Regions from separate parts of the Bradyrhizobium sp. UFLA06-06 genome, predicted to be linked through region 2. Evidence: riboswitches for the same ligand, from Rfam matches in the RefSeq annotation. Region 2 holds a riboswitch; the other holds the start of a gene.

Region 1 (15,060 bases), on a different contig from region 2:
AGTGTGCGTCACCTCATTTTTGGGGAGCGACCGGTGGATGGAGCGAGTCTTGTTCTTTTTGTTATTGCCGCTTTTGCCGGCGGGTTCGTCAGCGGCTTTTCGGGATTTGCGATGGGGCTCGTCGTGTCGGGTGTGTGGCTGCACATCGTCACGCCGGTGCAAACCGCGGCACTGATCGCGGGTTACGGCCTGCTGACGCAGGGCTACGGCATCCTGAAATTGCGTCAGGCGTTCAACTGGCACGCGATCTGGCCGTTGTCAGTTGGCACAACGATCGGCATCCCGGCCGGTGTGGTGCTGCTCACCTATCTCAGCGCGGTCCATCTGCAATTCGGTGTCGGCGCATTGCTGGCACTCTACGCGATCTACAGCCTGACACGGCCGGCGTTCAGGCCGGTGAAGATCGGGGTCGCACCGGACATCGCGATCGGTCTCGTCAACGGATTGGTCGGCGGACTCACCGGGCTGGGTGGCGTTGTCTCGACCATCTCGTGCCAATGGCGCGGCTGGACGAAGGACGCGCAGCGCGCGGTGTTCCAGCCGGTCCTGTTCGCCGCCTTTGTGGTGATCTCGATTTCGATGGGCGTTACCGGCGCCTTCACGACGGAAACCGTCAAATTGTACGGGCTGGGTCTGCCATTCCTTCTCGCCGGCCTCTGGAGTGGCTTCACGCTGTACGGAAAGATCGATGACGAGATGTTCCGCACCGTGGTGTTGATACTATTGCTGCTCGCCGGCCTGTCGCTGATCGTGCCCGCATTGGCTTGACGCGGTACCTCACTCACGTTCTTGAAGCTGGCGACCGGTGCGGCCAGATCCGTCGATCCGCGCCGCGCACGCCAACAGGCTCCGGCGCTCACGCGACGGAGCCGGCCAGCAACGCTGCTGTTCCGCCTTACTCGGCCAGATCCTCTTCCAGGATCGCCATCTGGAACTGGAACGAGCGATCATCGTCCTCGTCGTCGACGAACAGCACGCCGATGAACTCCTCGCCGATATAGACCTCGGCCGAGTCATCCTTCTTGGGCCGCGGCACCACGCGGATCTTGGGATTGCTGAACACGCGTTTGAGATACGCGTCGAGCTTCCTGACTTCCTGAACGTCCACGGCCGTCTCCAATCGGGTCGATGATTTTCGGGGGAGTTTTAGGACGAGACGGCAAAGATCGCCAGAGCCTTTTCAGGCTTTGGCGACGTGATGTTGCGCACACGAATCTTGTTTGGTCGCGTTTTCGCCGCGATCAGAAAGCGAGTGAAATCAAAGCCCGATCGCGCCGAGCATCTGGTCCATGGTGCGAGACGGCTCGGCACAGCCGGCCTCGCCGACGATTTTCGCCGGCACGCCCGCGACCGTGACGTTGTGCGGCACGGGCTTGACCACGACCGAGCCGGCCGCGATGCGCGCGCAATGACCGATCTCGATATTGCCGAGGATCTTGGCGCCGGCACCGATCAGCACGCCGTGGCGGATCTTCGGATGGCGATCCTCGTTCTCCTTGCCGGTGCCGCCGAGCGTGACGCCATGCAGGATCGAGACATCGTCCTCGATGACCGCCGTCTCGCCGCAGACGAAACCGGTGGCATGATCGAGGAAGATGCCGCGGCCGATCCTGGCGGCCGGGTTGATGTCGGTCTGGAACACCGCCGAGGAGCGGCTCTGCAGGTAGAAGGCAAAATCCTTGCGGCCCTTCTGATAGAGCCAGTGCGCGAGACGATGGGTCTGCAGCGCGTGAAAGCCCTTGAAGTAGAGCAAGGGATCGATGAAGCGCGAGGTCGCGGGATCGCGGTCATAGACGGCGACGAGATCGGCGCGGAACGCGTTGCCGATATCGGGCTCGTCGCGCAGTGCCTCGCCGTAGGTCTGGCGGATCAAATCGCCCGACAGCGCGGCGTGATCGAGCCGCTCGGCAATGCGATGGACCACCGAATCTTCCAGCCGCTCATGATGCAGCACGGTCGCATAGATAAAGGATGCGAGCTCCGGCTCGCGCCGCAGGATGTCCTCCGCCTCGCCGCGGATTCGATCCCAGATCGGATCGAGCGCCGCGAGCTTGCTCCCCTGCGGATTGACCTGATGAACTGCCATAGCTGCTCTCGCAATTCGGTTGTTCTGATGTGCGTTATAGCACGATGGACCCAGCGCGTCCCGGGATGGCTCAGTACGGTAAACCCCAGCCGAACACCCCCGGGCCGGCGTCTAGGGGAATTGGTCGGGATTTTGCCGAAATCAAGCCGTGCTTCTGCAACTATTGGCGGATTTCGTCCCCAGTGTGGTTTTGGGCATGGTCGGCCCCAATAATAGGGGGAAACATCATCAATACCCAGAGTTTAGGTGCCCGCCTGACCGATGCGCGGTCGGTCTGGATCGCGACCATTGCCATCCCCCTCCTCCTGCTCGCCCCTGCCTTCTGGAACGGCTATCCACTGCTCCAATGGGATACCGGCGGCTATCTGGCGCGCTGGTATGAGGGCTACCTGGTGCCGAGCCGGTCCACGGTATTCGGCATCTACCTCCATGTCGGCGAGACATCGGATTTCTGGCTCAACCTCGGCATCCAGACCCTGGCGACGCTATGGATCCTGCAGCTGACGCTGCGCGTGCTCGGCCTCGCCCGGCCGGTCCGGCTGATCGCGATCAGCCTCGCGCTGATCGCAACCACCGCTTTGCCCTGGCTGGACAGCATGCTGCTGACCGACATCTTCGCCGGCCTTTCGGTGCTCGCGCTCTTCATCCTGATCCTGCACGGCGAACGGATCTCGACGCTGGAGAAGGCGGTGCTGTTCGCCTTCATCGCGTTTTCCGCCGCAACGCACAGCGCGACGCTGGCGGTGCTGCTCGGCCTGTGCTGCGTCGGCTGGATGCTGCGTCCGTGGCTCGGGCGGCGCATCCCGGTCGCGGGCCTCGTGCAAGGCAGCCTGACCACCGTCGCCGGCGCGGCGATGCTGCTGGCGGCGAACTTTGCGCTGTCCGGACAGCTGGCCTGGACGCCCGGCGGCTATGGCGTCGCCTTCGGCCGCATGCTGCAGGATGGCATCGTCGCGCAATATCTGCGCGATCATTGCGCGACGGAGAAGCTGAAGCTCTGCCCCTATCGCGACGAGTTGCCGCCGACCGCCGACGACTTCCTGTGGGGCCACAGCATGTTCAACACGCTCGGCCGCTTCAAGGGACTGAATGACGAGATGGGCTACATCGTGCTGCGCTCGCTGGCCAAATATCCGGAATGGCAGGCCAAGGCGGCGCTGACGGCAACCGCAGACCAGCTCATGCATGTCGCGACCGGAGAAGGCACCAATGGCTGGATCCCGCATACCTACGGCATCATCGAGCGCTACATTCCCAAACAGGTCGCGCCGATGCGCGCGGCGCGGCAGCAACGCTGGCACCTCGACTTCACCGCGATCAACCGCATCCACGTGCCGGTCGCGCTGGGCTCGATGCTCCTGGTCGTGATCCTGTTCGGCCGCGGCCTGTGGCAGCGGCGGCTCGACGATCTGACGCTGCTGGCGGGCACCGTCACGCTCGCCTTGCTCGGCAATGCCTTTGTCTGTGGCGTGATCTCGGGACCGCACGACCGCTACGGCGCGCGCATGGTGTGGGTCGCGACCTTCGTGGTGCTGATCGCGGCCGCGCGCGCCTTCGCCAGGGATGAAGCCGACGATCTATTTTCGCCGCGACAGGAAGTCGATGACCCCGGTCTTGTAGACCTTGTCGCCGACCGCCCGCATGTGATCGCGGTTCGGAATGTCGAGCACCTCCGACCCCGGAATGATCCGGCCGAGCGCTGACGCCGAGCCCGCGATCTCGTCCTTGCTGCCGACCGCGATCAAGAGCGGCACGCGGATGCCGGCCGCCTCCTCGCGCGTCATCAGGCGGCGCGAACCGCGCAGGCAGGCGGCGAGCGCGCGGCGGTCGGAGCGGGTCTGGTCGGCAAAGGCGCGGAAGGTACGGCCGACCGGGTCGGTGACGTCGTCGAGCGACGGCGCCTCCAGCGCCAGCGCGACCGCCTCGCCGGGGCCGCCGCCCTCGATCAGTCCGATGCCGATCCCGCCAAGGATCGCGGAGCGCACCCGATCGGGATTCTCTCGCGCCAGGATCGCCGCCATCCGCGAGCCCAGCGAATAGCCCATGATGTCGGCGCGCGTGATTCCGAGATGGTCCATCAGCGCGATCACGTCGCTGGCCATGGTCGCGATCTCGTACTGCGCCGCATCGTAGAGCTTGGCGGATTCGCCGTGGCCGCGATTGTCGAGCGCGATCACGCGACGGCCGGCCTTGACCAGATCCGACACCCAGGTCGGGTAGATCCAGTTGACGTTCTTGCTCGAGGCAAAGCCGTGCACCAGCACGATCGGTTCGCCCGCGCCTTCGTCGATATAGGCAATTTCAACATCGCCGTGATGGAAACTCGGCATCATCCATTCCGTTTCTTCTTGGGATTTGCGATTGGCGATCGACAGGCGACCGCAAGCCTAACCCTGGGCGGGCATACTCGCCAAGGTAGCCTGCGCGGCCATCTGCCGCTTCAGGCGCAGCGCCTTGCTTCGTCTGAGCCACCAGGCGGTGGCCCGTTCGGTGGTGGCCTTGATCGACGACAGGAAGCCGAACAGCGCCAGCAGCGCGCCGAACAGCCACATGGTGAGATTGAATGCGCCGGCCGCCAGCAACAGCGCGCCGCGGCCGAGCAGCTTCAGGATCGCGCGGGTCTGGCCGCCCTTCACCTCGGCGATCCGCGCCGCCCGCGCGATCTCCTTCGGGTTCTCGGCGACCTTCAGCGTATCCCGCGCGGCGCGAACCCCGGCCGCCTCGCCGATGCGCCCGACGTCCTTGGCGACGCGCACCAGCGCGCCCGCCTTCTCGGCGCGGAAGGCCGCGCGGATCGCGGTTGCGGTTTGCACCGGCCGCAGCACCGAGCCGGATGCGACCGCCTCGCGCAGCGCCGGCTGGTCGACGACCTCGCGGGTCGAACGCCCGGCCCATTCGATCATCCCCTCGCTCAGCCGTCCGGCCTTGCGCGTATCCTTGACCAGCGTCAGCCCGGCGCGCAGCGGCCCGGCGCCGCCGACCGACACATAGGTGGCCGCGGTCACGGCGAGCCCGGCGGCCGCGAGGCCGAGCACCAGTTGGTCGGTGTCTTCGCCCATCACGAGGTGCTTGCCCTCGCGCACGACGTCCCTGACATCGCCGAACACGAACAGGTCGCCGGCGACCGTGCCGGACAGGCTTGCGACATCGTCGGCATTGCCGGTCACGAGGCCGGTGGCGAAGCCTTTGGCGAAATGCATGGTGGATGATTGCTCGGCGCGCGCGTCATCGACGCGCTTGGTGAGATCATCACCAAGTGCGATGTTCTTCTCGCCGGCGAGTTCGACAAAGCTGGCCGCAAGGTCGGCATCGCTGGAGGCCAGCGCCGCCTCGATATTGTCGGAGATCAACGCCGGGTTGTTGCGCAGCACGGAATTGAGCCTGATGTCGGCGAGCGCAGCGGGATCGTCCCGCGCCGCCAGCACGGTGCCGGCGTCACGGGCGTGCGGCCAAATAGCCGCGCCCACGGCGGCACTTGCTGCCACGCCGACCACCGCCAAGCTGACGCGCACCCGATTCATCCCGCTAAAACCTCTAGTTTTATTCGCCTTGGAGATAGTGTGCCGTTTTTGCGACACAACGGCTCCGACCAAAGGAGGGCTTCTCTGGGACGACAAGATTGTGTCGAATTTGCATGAGCAAATGAGCCATCGGGGCTCTAGGAATCAACTGTTCCCGTCAGTATGGTGCGCGGCATTTCGCGATGCCGCATGCCGTTGATTGCGTCTGCCCATCGTTGCCATCAAGGTGAGAATATGTCCGACCACGTCGTCCCGCACTTCCATAACGATGCCGGTGTCTCGGTGATCGAAATCGGATCGCAGGAGTTCATGTGCGTCGGCGCCAACCCGCCGTTCGACCACCCGCACGTGTTCCTCGACCTCGGCAATGACAGCGAGATTATCTGCCCGTACTGCTCGACGCTTTATCGCTTCGCGGCCGACCTCGCGGCCGGCGAAGCGCGGCCGCCGGAATGCGTGCTGAGAGACAAGGTCGCCTGACCGCTCCGTGGCGCTGACGCGAACCGTCATCGTTGCAGGCGCCGGGATCGGAGGACTGACGGCGTCGCTGACACTGGCGGCACAGGGCTTTCGCGTCGTCGTGCTGGAGAAGGCCGAACGGCTCGAGGAAGCCGGCGCCGGCATCCAGCTCTCTCCCAATGCCAGCCGCATCCTGGTCGAGCTCGGGCTCAAGGAACCGCTTGCGCGGCGCGCGGTCACGCCTGAATCCGTCAACATCCTGAGCGCGCGGGCCGGTGGCGAAATCGCACGGATGCCGCTTGGCCAAGCCGCCGAGTTCCGCGCCGGCGCACCCTATTGGGTGATCCACCGCGCCGACCTGCAGGCCGCGCTGCAGGCGGCCGTCAACGACCATCCCGATATCGATCTGCGGCTCGGCTGCCAGTTCGAGGATGTGACCAAGCATGCGAGAGGCCTCACCGTCGTCCAACGCCGCGGCAATTCACGGCAGGAGGAATTGGCCGTCGCGCTGATCGGCGCCGACGGCATCTGGTCGTCGGTGCGCGGGCATTTGTTTCCGGATGTACGGCCGCAATTCTCCGGCCTGATCGCCTGGCGCGGCACGCTGGACGCCACCGCCCTGCCGCGTGAATACGCCGCACCGCGCGTGCAGCTCTGGATGGGACCGGACGCGCATCTCGTCGCCTATCCCATCTCGGCGGGACGCCAGATCAACGTGGTCGCGATCGTATCGGGCACCTGGAACCGGCCAGGCTGGAGCGAGCCCGGCGACATCAACGAGATCAAGGCTGCATTCGCCACCGCGCGCTGGCCGGCGACGGCGCGGATGCTGATCGGCGCGGTCGACGGCTGGCGCAAATGGGCGCTGTTCACCCTGCCCGACATCGGCCGCTGGAGCGAAGGCGCGGTGACGCTGCTCGGCGATGCCGCGCATGCGATGCTGCCGTTTGCCGCACAAGGCGCCGGCATGGCGATCGAGGACGCGGCCGTGCTCGCCAAGGCCTTGAGCGACAGCACCGGGGAAAACACCGCAGACATTCCCGCCGCGCTGAAGCGCTACGCACGGATGCGGCGCGGGCGCGTGCTGCAAGTGCAGCGCCTGGCGCGACAGCAGGGCCGCATCTATCATTTGGGCGGGCCGGCGGCGATCGCGCGCGATCTGGCGATCCGCGCCATCGGTCCGGAGCGCATGCTGGCGCGGCAGGACTGGATCTACGATTGGCGCGCCTGAGCTCGGCCAGTCACAACCGGCTCGTCCGGAAACGCCGGCCTAGTGGACGAGGCCCCGCGGTGCGCGCGGGCCCTTCGCCGCCGGCGTCGGAGCAGCGGGTGCCGCGACCGCAGGCGTGTCCGGCGGGCTTTCGTGGCACTTGCCTTTGCGCCAGGCCTCATCCGCCAGCTTCTGCTGGGAATGGATCGAGATCAGCTCGTTGCGATAGACCATCTCGGAGACGACAGTACCGCCGACGCCGGTCTCCGCCTTGGCCATCAATTTTTCCTGATCCGCCGCGCGGGTCTTGAGATTGCTGCGCTCGTTCTCGAGCTGCTTGCAATCATAGAGCTCATATTTGGCGGGATCGGCGAATGCCGACGGCACGGTGTCGCCGATCTGCGCGCAGCCGGACACGCCCGCGGCCGAGGCGAGCAGCGCAATGACGGCCGCCGCGCGCGACAACTTCAGGCGGCGTGGGAAACGAACAGACATTCAGCTTTCTTAACCGGACAGTGTTGAGATTGCCTAAAGCAGCCACCGGTGTCCGGATTGAGGCTCAATCGGGGCGGCGCGCTGCTTATCCCAATGCTCGGCCGCCGAGGCAAATGGAATTGCGGGCGGCCGCTTAAGCCTTTGAAAGCTCACCTGTTAGCACCGGATAATGACAATTCCACTCCGCGCCCAAACGCGCTAGAAATCGGCGCGCCTGGCGCAACGCGGACGTGGCGGAACTGGTAGACGCAAGGGACTTAAAATCCCTCGATGGCAACGTCGTGTGGGTTCGAGTCCCACCGCCCGCACCAGCCTTCGCATGCCGTGCACGGACCCACCAGGCGGGCCAGCATCGCGATGCTCGCCGCCTCGTGTTTTCCGGCTGTGGCGTGGTTCACACGCCGCGATCGCTGACCATCGTAGTCTTCCCGCATTGGAAATTCCGGCCGCTCATTTCGCGGCCGTCGCATTGTCAAATCAATTTGGTCGGAGATCGGCGATGGAGATTGCAAACTGCAATCGGATTGCAAACTGCAATCGGATTGCGAAGAGCAATCGGATTGCGACCGGTATCGGACCGACGCAGCTCACGAGCCTGTCGAGCCCGAGCAGCATGAGACCAGACCACGGCGATTAGCGGTCGCCGGTTCGGAACTCATGCACTGGGTATTCGTTGTCATGCCGCAATTGGAGCATGACGATGCCGAACGACGATCCATCCGCACAGCGCGCAACCGACAAATGCGATCAGCGCAAGGAGCGCCCCTCCCCGCCGCGCAGCGCGCCACCAGGCGGGCCACCGCTTAGCGACGGATTGGAGCAGCTTCGCGACAGCCACACCTGACAAGCGATAGCGCGAAAAGAAAATGGCCGGGACAAGTCCCGGCCATTTGTTTTGCGTCAAGCCGTCAAGCCGCAAGCTTACTCGGACTTGTCGATATTCCAGAAGATCGGCGTCGCCGGGCCGTCGAGCACGCCGGTGAGCGACTTCCGCCAGGCGCTCGGAATGGTGTACTGGCCGAGCGGAACGTAGATCACCTGATCGTAGGCCTCGGTCTGGATTTCGGTGGCGATCTTCTTCTTTTCCTCAGCCGAGCCAGCGCGCGCGAACTTGTCACGCAGCTCCTCGATCTTCGGGTCTTCGGCCCAACCGAACCAGCCGCCATTCTTGCCGCGACCGGTGATCGACGCGTTAACGATCGGGTCGGAGACGTCGGCCGCGACCCAGTTGGTGAAGAACATGTTCCAGCCGCCCTCCTTCGGCGGCTTCTGGCTGGCGCGGCGGGTCACCACGGTCTGCCAGTCGGTGGCCTGCAGGTCGACCTTGAAGCCGGCCTCGCGCAACTGCTGCGCAGCCACGACCGGCTGGGCCTTCAACGTCGTGACGTCGCCCGGCGCCATGATCACCACGGGGGTGCCGTCGTAGCCGGACGCGGCGAGCGCCTTCTTGGCTTCCGCCAGGCCGTTGCCCTTCACCAGCGTTTCGGCCCCGACGTCGGTCTCGAGCGGCGTGCCGCAGACGAAGAAGGCGCCGCAGATCTTCTGGTACTTGGCGTTGCCGACCAGCGCGTCGAGCACGTCCTTCTGGTTCATCGCCAGGAACGCAGCCCGGCGCACCTTCGGATTGTCGAACGGCGGATAGAGGAAGTTCATGCGTCCGAGGGTCTGGAAGCCGAACTTGTTCAGGACGTCGATCTTGAGATCCGGATTGGCTTCGAGCACCGGCAGCATGTCGAACGGAAGGTTCTCCATGAAATCGATATCGCCGGACTGCAACGCGTTCACCGCGGTCTGCGCATCGGCCATCGTGACCCACTCGACGCGGTCGACCTTGACGACCTTGCCGCCCGCGGTCCAGCTCGCCGGCTCCTTGCGCGGCACGTAGTCCTTGTTCTTCTCATAGACCGCCTTCACGCCCGGCTGGAATTCCGCCTGCACGAATTTGAACGGTCCGGAGCCGATCTGTTCCGGGATCGGCTTGTCCGGCGGCGTCTCGGCAAGACGCTTCGGCATCATGAACGGCACGCGCGACGACGGCTTGCCGATCGATTCCAGCACGAGGCCGTAGGGTTCCTTCAGCTTCAGCGTGATGGTCTTGGCGTCGGTCGCCTCCAGGCTCGCGACGAAGTCCATCAGCTTCTGGCCCATGCCGTCGACCTTGCCCCAACGCTGCAGCGAGGCGACGCAGTCTTCCGCGGTGACCGGCGCGCCGTCGTGCCACTTCAGGCCGTCGCGCAGCGTGAACGTATAGGTCAGCTTGTCGTCGGAAACCTTCCAGTCCGCCATCTGCGGCTGGATCTTGAAATTGGAATCCGTCGCCAGCAGCGTGTCATAGATCATGTAACCATGATCGCGGGTGATGTAGGCCGTGGTCATGATCGGATCGATGACGCGCAGATCCGAATGCATCACCGCGGTGATGGTCTTGCCCGCGGCCATCGCCTGCGGTGCGAATGACAATTCCTGCGGCGCGAACGACAGCGCGAGCGCCGTCAACGCGGCCGCTAGCGTGCGGTGTTTCCAACGCGAGATAGGGAACATGCAATCTCTCCTGACGTGTAACTGGTCAAAGCCGGCTTATTCGTTATGCACGCGGTTCGTTATTTAGGCGAACTAACATGCTGTATGGCTTGTGAAATCGAGACTTGCACCAAGCGCCAAGCGCGTCAATCGGTTTCAGGCCGCATCGGACGTACACAAACGAATGAGCCCGCACGCCAGATTTTGGCTTTACAAAATCGTCGGCTGAGATTTTCGTAACGCGCGCGCGATGCCGGCGCCGTCAGAACAACAAGAGAGAAAAACGATGAACCCAGCCAATCTCCCCTTTGATTCCGAAACGATGCTGCAGGGCCTGCGCAGCTGGGTGGAGTGCGAAAGCCCGACCTGGGACGCCGCCGCGGTCGAGCGCATGCTCGATCTCGCCGCCCGCGAGATGGCGATCATGGGTGCGACGATCGAGCGCATCGCCGGACGCCAGGGCTTTGCGGGCTGCGTCCGCGCCCGTTTCCCCCATCCGAAACAAGGCCAGCCCGGCATCCTGATCGCCGGCCATCTGGACACCGTGCACCCGGTCGGCACCATCGAGAAGCTGAAGTGGCGGCGCGAAGGCAACAAGTGCTTCGGGCCGGGCATCTTCGACATGAAGGGCGGCAACTACCTGTCGATCGAGGCGATCAGGCAATTGGCGCGCGCCTCCTTCACGACTCCGCTGCCGATCACCGTGCTGTTCACCCCCGACGAAGAGGTCGGCACGCCGTCGACGCGCGACATCATCGAGGCGGAAGCCGCGCGCAACAAATACGTGCTGGTGCCGGAGCCCGGCCGTCCGAACAACGGCGTCGTCACCGGCCGTTACGCGATCGCGCGCTTCAATCTGGAAGCCACCGGCAAGCCCAGCCATGCCGGCGCGACGCTGTCTTCCGGGCGTTCCGCGATCCGCGAGATGGCGCGGCAGATCATCGCCATCGACGGCATGACCACCGAGGACTGCACCTTCTCGGTCGGCATCGTGCATGGCGGCCAGTGGGTCAATTGCGTCGCGACGACCTGCACCGGCGAAGCCCTCAGCATGGCCAAGCGCCAGGCCGATCTCGACCGTGGCGTCGAGCGCATGCTAGCACTGTCGGGCACCGCCAACGACGTGACCTTCAAGGTGACGCGCGGCGTCACCCGCCCGGTGTGGGAGCCCGATGCGGGCACCATGGCGCTGTATGAAAAAGCAAAAGGCCTTGCGGCGGCGATGGGTCTCGATCTGCCGCACGGCAGCGCCGGCGGCGGCTCGGACGGCAATTTCACCGGCGCGATGGGCATCCCCACGCTCGACGGCCTCGGTGTTCGCGGCGCCGATGCGCATACGCTCAACGAGCATATCGAGGTCGACAGCCTCGCCGAGCGTGGTCGCCTGATGGCGGCATTGTTGGCGACGCTGGACTGACATCGATTGCACTGCACAACACGTTGGCACTGCCGGACCGAAATTTAGCCTTGTCCATTTTTAAGGCTTCGCCTACGGTCCGGCCGTCCAACGCGACGATGCGGGAGAGATCGAAGCGACAACATTCGTGTTGTTGCCTTCGGCGCCGACGGAGCAACCGCCCCGGAAACTCTCAGGCAAAAGGACTGTATCGTCAGGACGATCTGGAGAGAGACGAACATGGCCGCACATCAAGGGCCATGACGTCCACCGAAGGGGATAGTTCGCTTCTGGCTCCGGCCCGATGCGGATCAAGCTCTCAGGTACCGTGACAGATGGGGCGCCGGATGCCGGTTTCACCGGTGGTTCGGCGACTCTAACCCACGGGAGCCTGAAGACCATCAGCCACATATTGCGATCATCGGCGCCGGCATCACCGGCGTTACGACGGCCTATGCCCTGCTTGAACGCGGCTACAAGGTGACTGTCCTCGACAGGCATCGCTACGCCGGGATGGAAACCTCGTTCGCCAATGGCGGACAGCTTTCCGCCAGCAACGCCGAAGTCTGGAACAGTGCTGCGACCATCCTCAAGGGTCTGCGCTGGATGCTCAGAAGCGACGCGCCGCTGCTGATGAACCCGAAGCCGAGCTGGCACAAATATTCCTGGATCGGCGAGTTCGTCGGCGGCATCACGCGCTATCGCAGCAACACGATCGAGACCACGCGGCTCGCAATCGAAGCGCGCAAGCACCTGTTCTCGATCGCACAGCGCGAGAATATCGCCTTCGATCTCGAACGCCGCGGCATCCTGCACGTCTATCACGACAAGGCCGGGTTCGAGGCGGGCCTGCGGGTCAACACGCTGCTGCAGCAAGGCGGGCTCGACCGCCGGCCGGTGACCCCGGACGAAATCCGCGTCATCGAACCCGCGCTGCAGACAACCTGCTATGGCGGCTTCTTCACGCCGTCGGACGCGACCGGCGATATCCACAAATTCACGCGCGGGCTTGCCGACGCCTGCATCCGCCGTGGCGCGAGCTTTGTCCATGAAGCCGACGTCGACACGATCGCACGCGGCGATGACGGCTTCCGCATCGACTGGAACGAAGTTGCTTCAGATGATGCTGCGGTCGCGACGCGGCAGCAATTGCAAGCGGACGGGATCGTGATTTGCGCCGGCGTGGCGAGCCGCCACTTCGCCAGCCTGCTCAACGACCGCGTCAATGTCTATCCGGTGAAGGGCTATTCGATCACGGTGCAGCTCGATGCGCCGCAAAGCCGGAACGCGGCCCCAACCGTCAGCCTACTCGATGAAGCTGCGAAGATCGTCACCAGCCGGCTCGGCGCCGACCGCTTCCGCATCGCCGGCACCGCCGAGTTCAACGGCTTCAACCGCGACATTCGCGCCGACCGCATTCAACCGCTGGTGGATTGGGTGCGGCATCATTTCCCAAGGATCGATACGTCGAAAGTCGTGCCCTGGGCAGGCCTGCGCCCGATGATGCCGAACATGATGCCGGTGGTTCGCGCCGGACGGATTCCGGGCGTGTTCTACAACACGGGCCACGGTCATCTCGGCTGGACGCTGTCGGCGGCGACGGCGCAGATAGTAGCCCAGGCGATCGACGATTGGCGCGACCTCGACACGCCGCCGATGGCGCCGTCGTTCGGTGCCGGGCTCGACGTGTCCACTAACGCGCGCAAAGCTGAAATCAATCCACCTTCCAGTGGACTGCTTCGAACTTCACCGGAGGAATAATCGCGGCCAACAGGACTGATTAGCTGCACCGCAAAAACCGCAGCACCGATGGCATGGGACTTGCTCAAGTTCTACCGTGAGTCTGCTACCATCTGTGCTACGGTCTGGTGTGCAACGGTCCCGCTGGGGACTTCATCGACCACAACCCAACGGATCAAATTTGCTCGGATATCTGCTTCGCCGCATCCTCGCCGCCATTCCCGTGATGGGCGTGGTGGCTCTGTTCGTGTTCCTGTTGCTGCGGCTGACGCCGGGCGACCCGGCCGCCATCCTCGCCGGCGACAACGCGACGCCCGAACAACTCGAACGCATCCGGACCTCGCTCGGTCTGAACGAGCCGATCTACATCCAGTTCTATACCTGGGTCGCCAAGTTGCTGCACGGCGACCTCGGCGTGTCCCTGATCTCGAACAAGCCGATCCTCGAGATGATCGGCCCGCGTCTCGAGCCTTCGATCTCGGTCGCGCTGGCCACCATCATCCTCTCGATCCTGGTCGCGGTGCCGCTCGGCGTGATCGCGGCGTGGAAACACGGCACCTGGATCGACCGTTTCGTGATGGGACTGTCGGTGCTCGGCTTCTCGGTGCCGGTGTTCGTGATCGGCTATGTGCTGATCCAGATCTTTGCGATCGATCTGCGCTGGGTGCCGGTGCAGGGCTTCAAGAGCATCTCGGCCGGCTTCGGCCCGTTCTTTGAGCGCATCATCCTGCCGACCTGCACCCTCTCCTTCATCTACGTCGCCCTGATCGCGCGCATGACGCGGGCATCGATGCTCGACGTGCTCGGTGAGGATTACGTGCGCACGGCGCGGGCCAAGGGCATCGGCGAGACCGGCGTGCTGCTGCGCCATGCGCTGCGCAACGCGGCCGTGCCGGTCATCACGGTGATCGGTTCCGGCTTCGCGCTGTTGATCTCCGGGGTCGTCGTCACCGAAAGCGTGTTCAACCTGCCCGGCATCGGCCGCCTCACCGTCGATGCGGTGCTGGCGCGCGACTATCCGGTGATCCAGGCGATGATCCTGTTGACGTCGGGTATCTACGTCGCGGTCAATCTGTTGATCGACCTCGCCTACACCCTGCTCGATCCTCGTATCCGGTACTGAGCAATGGCGATCGAAACCCTTCCCGAATCCTCTATTCCCGTTACCCGGCCGTTCCGCGTCAAGTTCGGCTTCCTGACGTCGACGCCGATCATCGCGATTGCGACGATCTGCCTCGCCCTCATCATCCTGATGGCGATCTTCGCGCCGCTGCTTGCGCCGCACGATCCGCTGCTGCTGACGCCGTCGCAGCGGCTGAAGCCGTCGAGCGCGCAATATCTGCTCGGCACCGACGCCTATGGCCGCGACCTGTTGTCGCGCATCATCTACGGCGCACGGATCTCGCTGGTGATCGGGCTCGGCGCCGCCGTCTGCTCGATCGCCATCGGCCTTCTGATCGGCCTCGTCGCCGGCTTCTTCCGCTGGGTCGATGCGGTGCTGATGCGCGTGATGGACGGCTTGATGGCGATCCCCGCCATCCTGCTCGCGATCGCCGTGGTGTCGCTGTCGGGTGCCAGCATCTGGACCGTGATGGTCGCGATCACCATCCCCGAGATCCCGCGCGTGGCGCGG
Region 2 (15,060 bases):
TGGCCTTCGGATAGGCTATCAACCACAACCAAAGCGAAGCTGTAAAGGCACGCTTGAGACGCCGGTTGAACGGCGAGGCACTTTGGGGAGACGGCGATGCGGGGCAGATGGACGCTGGCGATTTTGGGCCTGATCTTGATCGTGGCGGGGGGCCTGCTCGCCCACTTCACGCAGACCGCCGGCGGCATCCGGATCGAGGATGTGCGCTTCAAGGGCGCCAAGGGCAATACCATGAGCGCCCTGCTCTACATCCCACCGAATGCCACGCCGCAAATTCCGGCGCCCGGCATCCTCGCCGTCCACGGCTATATCAATTCGCGCGAGACCCAGGACGGCTTCGCCATCGAGTTCGCCCGCCGCGGCTACGTGGTGCTGGCGCTTGACCAAACCGGCCACGGCTATAGCGACCCGCCCTCCTTCGCCAACGGTTTTGGCGGACCTGACGGCCTTGCCTATCTGCGCAGCCTCCAATTCGTCGACAAGGAGAATATCGGGCTCGAGGGCCATTCGATGGGCGGCTGGACCGTGCTCGCCGCAGCGGCAGCGATGCCCAACGACTACAAGTCGATGGTGCTCGAGGGCTCGTCCACCGGCAAGCCATTCGCCGCCGAGGGCACGGCGAACTGGCCGCGCAACACCGCGCTGGTGTTCGCGCAGTACGAGGAATTCCCCGACCTGATGTGGGGCGTCCAGCTCGCGCGCGACGTCACCAAGAGCCCAAAGCTCTGGGCGCTGTTCGGCACGCAAGGCGCGGTCGAGCCGGGCAAGGTCTATGGCGATCCGGCCAGCGGCACCGCGCGGGTGCTGTTCACCCCGGCGATGACCCATCCGGCCGAGCACATCTCGCATGAGGCGATCGGCTACAGCCTCGACTGGTTCGCCAAGACATTGAAGGGCGGCACCTCGCGGCCGGTCGACGACCAGATCTGGTTCCGCAAGGAGATCGGCACGCTGGTCGCGCTGATCGGCTTCATCGCCCTCGTGATCGGGACGTTCGACGGCTTGCTGGAAGCCAGGATGTTCTCCCGCCTGCGGCTGCCGGCGGTTGCCGACGGCACGATGCCGCCGCATCAGGCCGCGAGCGGCCGGCGCTGGACGACGGCGTTCATCCTGTCCGCCTTCATCCCGGCGCTGACCTATTACCCGGCCTTTGCGCTGGGCGGCACTTTCGTCACCCCGAGCGCGTTCCTGCCGCAGGGGATCACCAACCAGATCCTGGTCTGGGCCATCATCAACGGCCTGATCACGCTCGCCCTGATGCGGTTCGCCCCGAAGCGTACCAGCCGGACCGGCCTCGTCGGTCAATCCGTCGTGATCGCGCTGGCTTCGGTCGCGGTCGGCTACGCCGCGCTGTGGCTCGCCGACCTCGCCTTCAAGATCGACTTCCGCTTCTGGATCGTCGCACTCAAGTTGATGAGCGCGAAGCAATTCCTCATCTTCCTGATCTATCTGATTCCGTTCACGGCGTTTTTCGTCGTGGCGCTGCACGTGCTGCACCGGAATTTCTCGACCATGGATGCGCCGCGCGGGGCGCTGTACCTGACCAACATCCTGGCGCTGACGTTCGGTTTCATCGTGTTGCTGGTGCTGCAATACGGCACGCTGGGGCTGACCGGGAAGCTGTTCAACCCGGTCCCGGACCCCGGTTTCGTGCCGCTCTCGACCATCGTCGCGATCCAGTTCGTGCCGCTGCTCGCGATCGTCGCCGTGATCGCGACCTTCACTTGGCGGCGGACCGGATCGAGCCTGCCGGGGGCCCTGATCGCGGGCCTGTTCGTGACCTGGTACATCGTCGCGGGGACGGCCACCCAGGTCCCATTTTAGGTGAAAAGATGGGCTGAAAGTGCATAACCCCTCCGCTTCCGCCCGCCCCCGGGCGGTGCTATAGCGCAGGCGTCTTTTCCATCCCCGCCGTCAAAAGCGCGCCGTTCCCAAGAGGGCCTCCCCATCATGGCAAAAATCAAGGTATCCAACCCCGTCGTCGAGCTCGATGGCGACGAGATGACCCGGATCATCTGGCAGTACATCAAGGACAAGCTGATCAACCCGTTCCTGGATGTCGAACTGCTCTATTTCGATCTGGGCATGGAATACCGCGATGAGACCAACGACCAGGTGACCATCGACGCCGCCGAAGCCATCAAGAAGGTCGGCGTCGGCGTCAAATGCGCCACCATCACCCCCGACGAGGCCCGGGTGAAGGAGTTCGGCCTGAAGCAGATGTGGAAGTCGCCGAACGGCACCATCCGCAACATCCTCGGCGGCTGCATCTTCCGCGAGCCGATCATCTGCAAGAACGTGCCGCGCCTGGTTCCCGGCTGGACCAAGCCGATCATCATCGGCCGCCATGCCTATGGCGACCAGTACCGCGCCACCGACATCAAGTTCCCCGGCAAGGGCACGCTGTCGCTGAAGTTCGTCGGCGAGGACGGCACCGTGATCGAGAAGGAAGTGTTCAAGGCGCCCGGCGCCGGCGTCGCGATGGAGATGTACAATCTCGACGACTCCATCACCGATTTCGCCCGCGCCTCGTTCAACTACGGCCTGATGCGCAACTACCCGGTCTATCTGTCGACCAAGAACACGATTCTGAAGGTCTATGACGGCCGCTTCAAGGACATCTTCCAGGACGTCTTCGACCGCGAGTTCAAGAAGGAATTCGACGCCAAGGGCCTGACCTACGAGCACCGCCTGATCGACGACATGGTGGCCTCGGCGCTGAAATGGTCCGGCGGCTATGTCTGGGCCTGCAAGAACTACGACGGCGACGTGCAGTCCGACACCGTGGCCCAAGGCTACGGCTCGCTCGGCCTGATGACCTCGGTGCTGCTCACCCCGGACGGCAAGACCGTGGAAGCCGAGGCTGCCCACGGCACCGTGACCCGCCACTACCGCGAGCACCAGAAGGGCAAGGAGACCTCGACCAACTCGATCGCGTCGATCTTCGCCTGGACCCGTGGCCTCGCCCATCGCGCCAAGCTCGACAACAACGAGGCGCTGGCGAAGTTCGCCACCACCCTGGAGAAGGTCTGCGTCGCCACCGTCGAAGAGGGCTACATGACCAAGGACCTCGCGCTCCTGGTCGGCGCCGACCAGCGCTGGCTCTCGACCACCGGATTCCTCGACAAGGTGTCCGACAACCTCGTGAAGGCGATCGCGGCCTGAGGCCGTCATCCCGGGAAGACAGGTGCGAGCATGACCATGGCCCTTGTCAGAGCCGTCGTGCTCGCATCGTTCTCGCTCACCGGGTCGGCGGCATTCGCTGCCGGCCCCCTGCCCGACGCGGTCGCGGCGCCCGGCGAGTCCCCGGTTCTGTCGGTCCATGCCGAGGGCGTGCAGGTCTATGAGTGCAAGCCGGTCACCGACGGCAAGCTCGCCTGGTCGTTCCGCGAACCGGTCGCCACCCTGATCGCCGATGGCCGCACGGTCGGCCGGCATTATGCGGGTCCGAACTGGGAGCATGTCGACGGCAGCGCCGTGACCGCCCGCACCGCCGGCAGCGCACCCGGCGCAACGCCTTCCGACATTGCCTGGCTGAAGCTCGAGGTGATTGCCCACCGCGGCAACGGCCTGCTCTCCGGCGTCGCAACCGTGCAGCGGATCAACACCTCGGGCGGCGAGCTCAGCGGCGCCTGCGACAAATCAGGCGCGCTGAAGGGCGCGGCATATTCGGCGGATTACGTGTTCCTGCGACGGGACTGAGCGTTTTCGAGCGAAGTGGGTAACCGGTCCGCGTGAAGAAAACGCGTCAAACGAAGAATCGAGAGCCTCGTTCCGATTCAATCGGAATGAGGTTCTAGAGCGTTTTCGAGCGAAGTGGACACCGGTTCGCGTGAAGAAAACGCGTCAAAACAAGGATCTAGAGCTTCGGTTCTGATTCAATCAGAACCGAAAATGCTCTAGTCGCGGATGCCGCCGTCGGTCTCGCGCGGCGCCTGGGCGATCTCTGCGGCGGCTAGGTCGCCGCCGGCCGCGAGCGGATCGGCAAGCCGCGCCTCGGCGGTCTCCCGGACATGCGCGGCGAGCGCCGGCATGCGCTCGATCAGGGCATGGAAGTCCTGCGCATCGAGCACCAGGAGCTTGGTCTTGCGCGTCGCCGTCACCGTGCCGGAGCGGCTGGTCCGCCGCAGCAGCGCGATCTCGCCGAAGAACGCGCCGTCGGCGAGCCGCACAAGCTGGCTCGGCAGGTCGATCTCGACCTCGCCCGCGGTGATGAAATACATCGATGACGCCGCATCGCCGCGCCGCACCAGCACCTCGCCGGCCTCGATGGTCTGCGACCGCAATAGCCGCATGATGTCGGAAATATCGGCGGCGCCAAGATGCGAGAACAGCGGCACCCGCGCCAGCATGCCCCAGGTCACGACGAAGTCGCGGCGCCGGACCTCATCGGCGAACGCGGTCGAGATGATCGCAACCGGCAGCGCGATCATCGCGAAGCCGACCACGATCGCGACCACCGTGACGGTCCGGCCGAGCGGCGTAATCGGGACGACGTCGCCGTAACCGACGGTGCCGAGCGTCACGATCGCCCACCACATCGCCTGCGGCATGGTGCCGAACTTGTCCGGCTGTACCCTGTGCTCGATGGCATAGAGCAGCGAGGCGAACAGCAGCACCGCGCCGGTGAGGATCACCACGCAGCCGAACAGCGTGCGCCGCTCGGCATGCAGCGCCGCCAGCAGCGAGCGCATCGCGGTCGAATAGCGCACCAGCTTGAGGAACGGCAGCATGCCGAACAGCACCAGCGCGGTCTTGTCGCCGATCGCGAGCGCGATGGCCGACGGCAGGAAGGCGAGCAGGTCGATCACCCCGAGCGCCGAAAAGGCGTATTCCAGCCGTGCCCGCGCCGGCGTCATATCGCGCAGCGAGTGGCCGACCACGCTCCAGAGCCGCGCGGCATATTCCAGCGCGAAGGCGATGACCGCCGCGATCTCGATGGTCGTCAGCAGCCAGCCGAACTGCGCGTCGATCTCGGGCACGGAGGCCAGGATCGCCGCCAGCACATCGACGGCGATGATGGCGACGATGACCCGGGCAAACCGCAAGCCGCCCGAATGCGGCAGATCATCGCGTTCGAGCAGCTCGTAGAGACGGTCGCGCGGCCCGGGATCGCTGATCGTGGGCTTGAGCGGAGCCGTCGCCACGATCAGCCTCTCCGTCAGGCGCCGGCCGATGCCTGTTGAGTCATGGCCTGTTCGATCGCCGACAGCGCGGCGTCCGCCTTGGCGCCGTCGGGCCCGCCGGCCTGCGCCATGTCGGGCCGGCCGCCGCCGCCCTTGCCGCCGAGCACCTCGGAGCCCTTGCGCACGAGCTCGACCGCATTGAACCGCGCGGTCAGATCGGCGGTGACGCCGACCACAATGCCGGCCTTGCCGTCCTCGGTGACGCCGACGATCGCGACCACGCCCGAGCCGATCTGCTTCTTGCCGTCGTCGACGAGACTCTTGAGATCCTTGGTCTCGACGCCCTCGACCGCGCGCGCCAGCAGCTTGACATTGCCAACCTCGCGAACGGCTGAGGCGGCGCCGTTCGACGCACCGCCGCCACCCATCGCGAGCTTCTTGCGGGCGTCGGACAGATCGCGCTCGAGCTTCTTGCGCTCCTCCATCAGCGCGGCGATGCGCGCCGGCACGTCGTCGATCGTGGTGCGCAGCTCCAGCGCCGCGGTCTTGGCCAGCGCGATGGTGTCGTTGGCGTGCTTGCGCGCGTGATGTCCGGTCAGCGCCTCGATGCGGCGCACGCCGGACGCCACCGCGCCCTCGCTGGTCACCGAGATCATGCCGATGTCGCCGGTGCGGCGGACATGGGTGCCGCCGCAGAGCTCGACCGACCAGCCGAGCGCGTTCTGGCCGTGATCGCGGGCACCCCTGCCCATCGACACGACGCGGACCTCGTCGCCGTACTTCTCGCCGAACAGCGCGCGGGCGCCGGCCTCACGGGCATCGTCGACGCCCATGATCCGGGTGGTGACCTCGTCATTCTCCAGCACGACATCGTTGGCGATGTCCTCGATCCGGGCGAGCTCTTCCGGCGTGATCTGCTTCGGATGCACGAAGTCGAAGCGCAGCCGGTCCGGCGTGACCAGCGAGCCGCGCTGGGCGATGTGATCGCCGAACACCTGGCGCAGCGCCTCGTGCAACAAATGCGTCGCCGAATGGTTGGCGCGGATCGACGAACGCCTGGCGTGATCGACCTCGAGCTGCAGCGCGGTGCCGACGCCGAGCGTGCCCTGCTCCACCGTGCCAAGATGCACGAACAGATCGCCGGCCTTCTTCTGCGTGTCGGTGACGCGGAACTTGACGCCCTCGCCGGTGAGCACGCCGATGTCGCCGACCTGGCCGCCGGACTCGCCGTAGAACGGGGTCTGGTTCAGCACGATCGCGCCGCTCTCGCCGGCCTTCAGGCTCTCGACCTCGGCGCCGTCCTTGATCAGCGCCGTCACCGCGCCTTCCGCGCTCTCGGTCTCGTAGCCGAGGAATTCGGTCGCGCCGAGCTTCTCGCGCAGCGGGAACCAGATCGCCTCGCTCGCCGCCTCGCCCGAGCCCGCCCAGGAGGCACGCGCCTTCACGCGCTGCCGCTCCATCGCGTCGGTGAACGAAGCCTGGTCGACGCTGATGCCGCGCGACTTCAGCGCGTCCTGCGTCAGATCCAGCGGAAAACCATAGGTGTCGTACAGCGTGAACGCGGTGTCGCCGTCGAACATGTCGCCCTTCTTGAGGCCGGCGCTCTTCTCGTCGAGGATCGACAGGCCGCGCGCCAGCGTCTTGCGGAAGCGCGTCTCCTCCAACCGCAGCGTCTCCTCAATCAGCTTCTCCGCGCGAACCAGATCCGGATAGGCCTGGCCCATCTCGCGGACCAGCGCCCAGACGAGGCGATGCATCAGCGGCTCGCTCGCGCCCAAAAGCTGCGCATGGCGCATCGCGCGGCGCATGATCCGGCGCAGCACGTAGCCACGGCCCTCGTTCGACGGCAGCACGCCGTCGGTGATCAGGAACGCCGACGAGCGCAGATGGTCCGCGATCACCCGATACGACCCAACGTTCTGCTCGTTCGGACCGTGCCCGAGGGTAGACGCGGCGGCATCAATCAGGTTGCGGAACAGATCGGTCTCGAACACGCTCTCGACGCCCTGCAGGATGGCCGCCATGCGCTCCAGCCCCATGCCGGTGTCGATCGAGGGACGCGGCAGCGCCACGCGCTCCTCCTTCGTCACCTGCTCGTACTGCATGAACACCAGGTTCCAGAATTCGAGGAAGCGATCGCCATCCTCCTCCGGGCTGCCCGGAGGGCCGCCCCAGATGTGCTCGCCGCGGTCGATGAAGATCTCGGAGCACGGACCGCATGGGCCGGTGTCGCCCATCGCCCAGAAATTGTCCGAGGTCGGGATCCGGATGATGCGGTCGTCCGAGAAGCCCGCGATCTTCTTCCAGTAGCCGGCCGCCTCGTCGTCGGTGTGGTAGACGGTGACCAGCAGCTTGTCCTTCTTCAGCCCGAAATCCTTGGTGATCAGATTCCAGGCGAGCTCGATCGCGCGCTCCTTGAAGTAATCGCCGAACGAGAAGTTGCCGAGCATCTCGAAGAAGGTGAGATGGCGCGCGGTGTAGCCGACATTGTCGAGGTCGTTATGCTTGCCGCCGGCGCGCACGCACTTCTGCGACGTCGTGGCGCGCTGGTAGCTGCGCTTCTCGACGCCGGTGAAGACGTTCTTGAACTGCACCATGCCGGCATTGGTGAACATCAAGGTCGGGTCGTTGCGCGGAACCAGCGGCGACGAGGCCACGATCTCGTGGCCGTTCTCCTTGAAGAAGTTCAGAAATGTCGACCTGATGTCGTTGACGCTGCTCATGTTCATCCAATCGGAAAAAGGGGCCGGCCAGCCGCAAAAAGGCGTCATTTTCCGGCCGAACGCTTTTAGACATTGCCAGCTGCGGTGTCCAGAAACTGTGCAGGCGGATCATGGGCTTGCCGCGGCAGCACAAAGCCCATTGGATAGTTGCTGCAGCTGCGTTGACAGTCTTGGTGGCGCCGTGTTTTCTACCTACCTATACCTAGTCACGTCGGGAGAGACCGGCCTTACCGCCGGCGCCGAAGGAGCAACCGCCCCGGAAACTCTCAGGCAAAAGGACCGCGTGACGTCTGACATCTGGAAAGAGACGCTGGGGTTCGCCCCGATGCGTCCGCCGACGGGATAATACTCTCAGGCACAGCGACAGATGGGGCTTTCTGCAGGTTTCTCAAGGGGAAATAGGTCCCCGACGGGAACCGCGAGGGCCCTGTGATGCTTGCACGCGAAACTTCTCCGCTGAAACAGACCCCGCTGCACGCGCTGCACCTGGCGCGCGGCGCCAAGATGGTGCCGTTCGCCGGCTACGACATGCCGGTGCAATATGCGGCCGGCGTGCTGAAGGAGCATCTGCACACCCGCAAGGAAGCCGGCCTGTTCGACGTGTCGCACATGGGCCAGCTCGTCCTGAAGGCCAAATCCGGCAAGGTCACCGACGCGGCGCTCGCGCTGGAAAAACTGGTGCCGCAGGACATCGTCGGTATCGCGCCGGGACGGCAGCGCTACGCGCAATTCACCAACAATGACGGCGGCCTGCTCGACGACCTGATGGTCGCGAATTTCGGCGATCACCTGTTCCTGGTGGTCAACGCCGCCTGCAAGGCCGAGGACGAGGCGCATCTGCGTGCGAATCTCGCCGACACTTGCGAGATCGTATCGCTGGCCGACCGCGCGCTGATCGCACTGCAGGGGCCGAAGGCCGAATCGGCGCTGGCGAAACTTTGTGCAGATGTCAGTTCGATGAAATTCATGGACGCCGGTCCGCGCCGCGTCGGCGACGTCGACTGCTTCGTCTCGCGCTCCGGCTACACCGGCGAGGACGGCTTTGAGATTTCCGTGCCCGCAGACAAGGTGGAAGCCCTGGTCACCGCGCTGCTCGACAATCCCGACGTGCTGCCGATCGGGCTCGGCGCGCGCGACAGCCTGCGGCTCGAAGCCGGGCTGTGCCTCTACGGCCATGACATCGACACCACGACGACGCCGGTCGAAGGCGCGCTGGAATGGTCGGTGCAGAAGGTTCGCCGCAGCGGCGGCGCCCGCGCCGGCGGCTTCCCGGGCGCCGACAAGATTCTCGCGCAATTCGCAGATGGCGCCGCGCGCCGGCGGGTCGGCCTGAAGCCCGACGGCCGCGCCCCGGTGCGCGAAGGCGCCGCATTGTTCGCCGATGCCGCCTCGACCGACCAGATCGGCAAGGTGACCTCGGGCGGCTTCGGCCCGAGCCTCAATGCGCCGGTCGCGATGGGCTATCTGCCGACCGCCCTTTCCGCGGTCGGCACCACCGTTTTCGCCGAAGTGCGCGGCCAGCGGCTGCCGCTCAAGGTCGCCGCCACGCCCTTCGTCCCCAATACCTACAAACGCTGAACGCCAAAGGATCGATCCCATGACGACGCTGTACACGTCCGACCACGAATGGCTCCGCATCGAGGGCGACGTCGCCACGATCGGGATCACAGACTATGCGCAGTCGCAGCTCGGCGACGTCGTGTTCGTCGAACTGCCCAAGGTCGGCCGCAGCCTGAAGAAGGCCGAGGCCGCCGCTGTCGTGGAATCCGTCAAGGCCGCTTCCGACGTTTACGCGCCGATCTCCGGCGAGGTGGTCGAGGTCAACGACGCGCTCGCCGCCGAGCCCGCGCTGGTCAATTCAGACGCTGGCGGCAAGGCCTGGTTCTTCAAGATGAAGATTGCCGACAAGGGCGAGCTCGGCGGCCTGATGGACGAGGCCGCCTACGCCGCGCACACCGCCTAAAGGATCACTCCGAGGACCACGTCATGAACGCGCCCTTCAAGCCGATCAACGAAGCCGCCACCGATTTCGTCCGCCGCCACATCGGACCGTCGCCGCGCGACGTCAACGCGATGCTGGAGACGGTCGGCGCCGCGAGCCTGCAGGCGCTGATGCACGAGACGCTGCCGGCGTCGATCCGCCAGAAGGCGCCGCTCGATCTCGGCCGGGCGCTGAGCGAGACCGAGGCGCTCGCGCATATGAGCGAGCTCGCCGCGCAGAACCAGGTGTTCACTTCGCTGATCGGCCAGGGCTATTCGGGCACCATCCTGCCCGCGGTGATCCAGCGCAACATTCTGGAGAACCCGGCCTGGTACACCGCCTATACGCCGTACCAGCCGGAGATCAGCCAGGGCCGGCTCGAAGCCCTGTTCAACTTCCAGACCATGATCTGCGACCTCACCGGGCTCGATGTCGCCAACGCCTCGCTGCTCGACGAGGCGACCGCCGCGGCGGAAGCGATGGCGCTCGCCGAGCGCCACTCGCAGGTCAAGGCGAAGGTGTTCTTCGTCGACAAGGAGGTGCATCCGCAGACGCTGGCGGTGATGCGCACGCGCGCCGCGCCGCTGGGCTGGGCGCTGGTGGTCGGCGATCCCCTGACCGAGCTCGACAACGCCGATGTGCTCGGCGCGCTGCTGCAATATCCGGGAACATCAGGCGCGGTGCGTGACCTCAAGCCTGCCATCGCGTCGCTGCGCGCCAAGGGCGCGCTTGCGATCGTCGCGGCGGACCTGCTGTCGCTGACGCTGCTCGCCTCGCCCGCCGAGCTCGGCGCCGACATCGCGATCGGCTCGGCGCAGCGGTTCGGCGTGCCAATGGGGTATGGCGGACCACACGCCGCCTATATGGCGGTGCGCGACACGCTGAAGCGCTCGCTGCCCGGCCGCCTCGTCGGCCTCTCGGTGGATTCGCGTGGGCAGCCCGCCTATCGCCTCGCGCTGCAGACCCGCGAGCAGCACATCCGCCGCGAGAAGGCGACCTCGAACATCTGCACCGCGCAGGTGCTGCTCGCCGTGATCGCCTCGATGTATGCGGTCTATCACGGTCCCGAGGGCCTGACCCATATCGCGCGCAGCGTGCATCGTCGCGCCACCGTACTCGCGGCCGGCCTGCGCAAGCTCGGCTTTGCGCCGACCAGCGAAGCGTTCTTCGATACCGTGACGGTCGAGGCCGGAGCGAAGCAGATCGAGATTGTCTCCCGCGCGCAGGCGGAGCGGATCAATCTGCGCATCGGTGCGACCACGCTCGGCATCGCGCTCGACGAGACCACGACGCCGGAGACCGTCGAGGCAGTATGGCGCGTGTTCGGCGGCAAGCTCAGCTTTGCCGAGATCGAAGCGGCCGCGCGCGAGGCGCTGCCGAAGGAGCTGCGGCGCACCAGCGCGTTCCTCACCCATCCGGTGTTCAACACACACCGCTCGGAGACCGAGCTGCTGCGCTACATGCGCAAGCTCAGCGATCGCGACCTCGCGCTCGACCGCGCGATGATCCCGCTCGGCTCCTGCACGATGAAGCTCAACGCCACCACCGAGATGATCCCGCTGACCTGGCCGGCGTTCGGCAATCTGCATCCGTTCGCGCCCGCAGATCAGGCCAAGGGCTATCACGCGCTGTTCAAGCGGCTGGAGCAGTGGCTGTGCGACATCACCGGCTATGACGCGGTCTCGCTGCAGCCGAACTCCGGCGCGCAGGGCGAATATGCCGGACTCCTTGCGATCCGGGGTTACCATCTCGCGCGCGGCGAGCCGCACCGCAAGGTGTGCCTGATCCCCTCCTCCGCGCACGGCACCAATCCGGCCTCGGCCGCGATGGTCGGCATGGAGGTCGTGGTGGTGGCGTGCGATGCGCGCGGCGACGTCGACGTCAACGATCTCCGCGTCAAGGCCGAGAAGCACTCCGCCAACCTTGCCGCGGTCATGATCACCTATCCGTCGACCCACGGCGTGTTCGAGGAGCATATCCGCGAGATCTGCGACATCGTGCATGCGCATGGCGGCCAGGTCTATCTCGACGGCGCCAACATGAACGCGCAGGTCGGGCTCTCGCGGCCCGGCGATTACGGCGCCGATGTCAGCCATCTCAATTTGCACAAGACCTTCTGCATCCCGCATGGCGGCGGCGGCCCGGGGATGGGCCCGATCGGCGTGAAGGCGCATCTTGCGCCCTATCTGCCGGGTCATCCCGCAACCGACGGCGCGACGGCGCACGCCATCGGCCCGGTGTCGGCCGCGCCGTTCGGCTCGGCGTCGATCCTGACCATCTCCTACATCTACATCCTGATGATGGGCGGCGAAGGCCTCACGCGCGCCACCGAGATCGCGATCCTCAATGCCAACTACATCGCCGCGCGGCTGCAGCCGCACTTCCCGGTGCTGTACCGCAACGAGCGCGGCCGTGTCGCGCATGAGTGCATCGTCGATCCGCGGCCGCTGAAGACGACCAGCGGCGTCACCGTCGACGACATCGCGAAACGCCTGATCGATTACGGCTTCCACGCGCCGACCATGAGCTTCCCGGTGGCGGGCACGCTGATGATCGAACCGACGGAATCGGAATCGAAGTTCGAGATCGACCGCTTCTGCGACGCCATGATCGCGATCCGCGACGAAATCGCGGAGATCGAGAAGGGCCGCTGGAAGGTCGAGGCCTCGCCGCTGCGCCACGCGCCGCACACCGTCCACGACATTGCCGACGATGACTGGAACCGGGCCTACACCCGCGCCGAGGGCTGCTTCCCGGCCGGCGTGTCGCGGTCCGACAAATACTGGAGCCCGGTCGGCCGCGTCGACAACGTCTATGGCGACCGCAACCTGGTATGCTCATGCCCGCCGGTCGAGGACTACGCGCAGGCGGCAGAGTAGATCGGCCGTTGATGTCACCATTGTAGGATGGGTAGAGCGCAGCGAAACCCATCAATTGCATCTGGGCGGCGAGGTGATGGGTTTCGCTTCGCTCTACCCATCCTACGATCCAATCGGAGCATGGGTTGAGCCCTGCGGCTCAACCCACCATTTCAAAGAAAAGAGCTCGTCGTTTCGCTTGTCCGCGACCTGCATCGGTCGAAGCGGGCCGCGGGACGAACGATAGCGAGGGCCGCCCGCGGCAGGAGGAAACATGCGCGAGGAATTCTGGTTTCATTTCCCGTTCCGCGTCCGCTATTCCGAGGTCGACGCGCAGGCCGTGGTGTTCAACGCCCACTACCTGACCTACTTCGACACCGCGATCACGGAATATTTCCGCGCGCTCGGCTATGACTATCTCGGCGAAGTGGCGCGGACCGGGATCGACTTTCACACCGTGAAGTCGGTCGTCGAATACAAGGCGCCGATCCGGTTCGACGAGGACATCGAGGTCTGCGTGCGGGTGGCGCGGATCGGCCGCTCCTCGATTGTGCTTGCGCTCGCGATCTTCGCCAAGAGCTCGGACGACCTGCGTGCCACCGGCGAGATCATCTGGGTCGCCACCGACCAGAAGACCCATCAATCGGTCGCCGTGACCGAGGACTTGCGGGCACTGATCGCAGGCCGGGAAAAGGCGCTGGCGCAGGGGTGAGCCGATTGCCAATCGGTGTTGCGCGGATTGAGTCACAACGGCCACTCCGCCATCGGGCGCTATTGCTTCCCCAGCGTGGGGGCCCAGCGCCAAAGGCTGTCGTTGGTGAGATGCGTGCCACCCCACCAACGATCGATCGGATTGTGGCGACTGAAGTCCTCCTTATGGGCAAGGACAGCCTCGCCGAATTCAGTCAGCGACAGCCGGCTTCGCTGATACGCCTCCATACGCGCGCGCAAATTCTCAGGGGCGATGACGCGTAGCTCATCATCGAGCCCGGCGATCGCGGGCCGCGGCCCATGCGCGAGCCCCTGAAGCAGCGTGCCGATTTCCATGTCGGTGAACACACCGCGTTGACGAAAGCCGCGAAGGTAGAACAGCCCGTTCGTCCCCATGAAGCCCGCCGCAATCAGTTCGAGCAGTCGCAGTTCGGTCGCGCCAAGTCCCGATCCGCTCCACGGAAGCTCCTGGAGCAAATCAAGCAGCGCCGGCCTCAGCAAGGGAAAGCCGCTGAGGTCTCGATGCAGCGTATCGAAGCAGGCCTCGGGCGTTGCCGCTCGATACGCCTGCCAACAGAGACTTGCAGTCTCGAGGTCGGCAGGCCGTATGTTGATCAGCGGCACCTCGTTCCATCCGCGCCATGTCTCGTGCATCATCGACAGATCGAACGCGACCAGGCGCAATTTCAGCTTGGCCGCCATCGCCGGGTAGGCCCGGAAATGATCGAGCAACCAAATCAGCTGCAATTGATCCATTGGGTTCGGATCGAACCAAAGCTCGATAATCTCGTAAGGTTCGCAGAATTCGATCAGTGCGAGATGCCGGCGCGCACGGGCATCCTGAGGCCACTGGCTCTGTGAGCTCCAGTGCGACCAATGTCCGACTGAATCCTGGTCCGACCGTAATCCGAAGTAAGCCTCAAGCTCTCCTGGCGGCGGCAGCGGTCCACCAACAAACCGAAAGCCGGATGTAATAGCGATCTCGGTGAGCCCCGAACGCGCGAGGCTAAGGCCGGACGGGCTGGTCAGGATCAGGCGTTTCATCCGCTCAACTCTCTCGACGCCAGGCACAAAGCGAAACGGGCGCCGAAGACGTCGGCAACTCAACGTCCTCAGCGCCCGCTTCCAGCGAAATGATTGAGCCTTGCGGCTTACTCGTCGGCAGGCTCCTCGCCTTCGGCGTCGCGCTCGGGCGTGCCGGCGAGGATCTGCTCGGAGATCAGGCCGGAGTTCTGCCGGATCGCGGCTTCGATCTTGGCGGTGATGTCGGGATTCGACTTCAGGAATGCCTTGGAATTCTCGCGGCCCTGACCGAGCCGCTGGCTGTCATAGGAGAACCAGGCGCCCGACTTCTCGACGATGCCTGCCTTGACGCCGAGGTCGAGGATCTCGCCCATCTTGGAGACGCCCTCGCCGTACATGATGTCGAACTCGACCTGCTTGAAGGGCGGCGCCAGCTTGTTCTTCACCACCTTGACGCGGGTGGTGTTGCCGACCACCTCGTCGCGCTCCTTGATCGCGCCGATGCGGCGGATGTCGAGGCGGACCGAGGCGTAGAATTTCAGCGCGTTGCCGCCGGTGGTGGTCTCCGGCGAGCCGTACATCACGCCGATCTTCATGCGGATCTGGTTGATGAAGATCACCATGGTGTGGGACTTGTT

Evidence for each region. A riboswitch is a leader RNA that binds a small molecule or an ion and turns the genes downstream of it on or off. The one in region 2 is predicted to bind glycine.
Region 1: another riboswitch for glycine. It lies ahead of IF803_RS05045 (D-amino acid dehydrogenase); the one in region 2 lies ahead of gcvT (glycine cleavage system aminomethyltransferase GcvT).

What each region holds. Positions count from the first base shown of each region.
Region 1 is NZ_JADFUD010000004.1:141,305-156,364, reverse strand. It holds gene IF803_RS05105 (sulfite exporter TauE/SafE family protein) at 34-768, shown strand; gene IF803_RS05100 (DUF3126 family protein) at 896-1,108, opposite strand; gene cysE (serine O-acetyltransferase) at 1,259-2,086, opposite strand; partial or broken gene IF803_RS05090 (hypothetical protein) at 2,269-3,660, shown strand; gene IF803_RS05085 (alpha/beta fold hydrolase) at 3,664-4,416, opposite strand; gene IF803_RS05080 (hypothetical protein) at 4,474-5,607, opposite strand; gene IF803_RS05075 (zinc-finger domain-containing protein) at 5,842-6,087, shown strand; gene IF803_RS05070 (FAD-dependent monooxygenase) at 6,095-7,297, shown strand; gene IF803_RS05065 (twin-arginine translocation pathway signal) at 7,337-7,771, opposite strand; tRNA gene IF803_RS05060 (tRNA-Leu) at 7,996-8,082, shown strand; gene IF803_RS05055 (ABC transporter substrate-binding protein) at 8,693-10,312, opposite strand; gene IF803_RS05050 (M20/M25/M40 family metallo-hydrolase) at 10,578-11,708, shown strand; glycine riboswitch at 11,800-11,906, shown strand; glycine riboswitch at 11,910-12,024, shown strand; gene IF803_RS05045 (D-amino acid dehydrogenase) at 12,099-13,448, shown strand; gene IF803_RS05040 (ABC transporter permease) at 13,609-14,550, shown strand; gene IF803_RS05035 (ABC transporter permease) at 14,554-15,060, shown strand, end outside.
Region 2 is NZ_JADFUD010000090.1:591-15,650, reverse strand. It holds gene IF803_RS39240 (alpha/beta hydrolase family protein) at 97-1,824, shown strand; gene IF803_RS39235 (NADP-dependent isocitrate dehydrogenase) at 1,951-3,165, shown strand; gene IF803_RS39230 (DUF3455 domain-containing protein) at 3,202-3,702, shown strand; gene IF803_RS39225 (cyclic nucleotide-gated ion channel) at 3,900-5,150, opposite strand; gene alaS (alanine--tRNA ligase) at 5,162-7,849, opposite strand; glycine riboswitch at 8,052-8,140, shown strand; gene gcvT (glycine cleavage system aminomethyltransferase GcvT) at 8,282-9,427, shown strand; gene gcvH (glycine cleavage system protein GcvH) at 9,447-9,812, shown strand; gene gcvP (aminomethyl-transferring glycine dehydrogenase) at 9,836-12,709, shown strand; gene IF803_RS39200 (acyl-CoA thioesterase) at 12,963-13,400, shown strand; gene IF803_RS39195 (hypothetical protein) at 13,460-14,443, opposite strand; gene recA (recombinase RecA) at 14,551-15,060, opposite strand, start outside.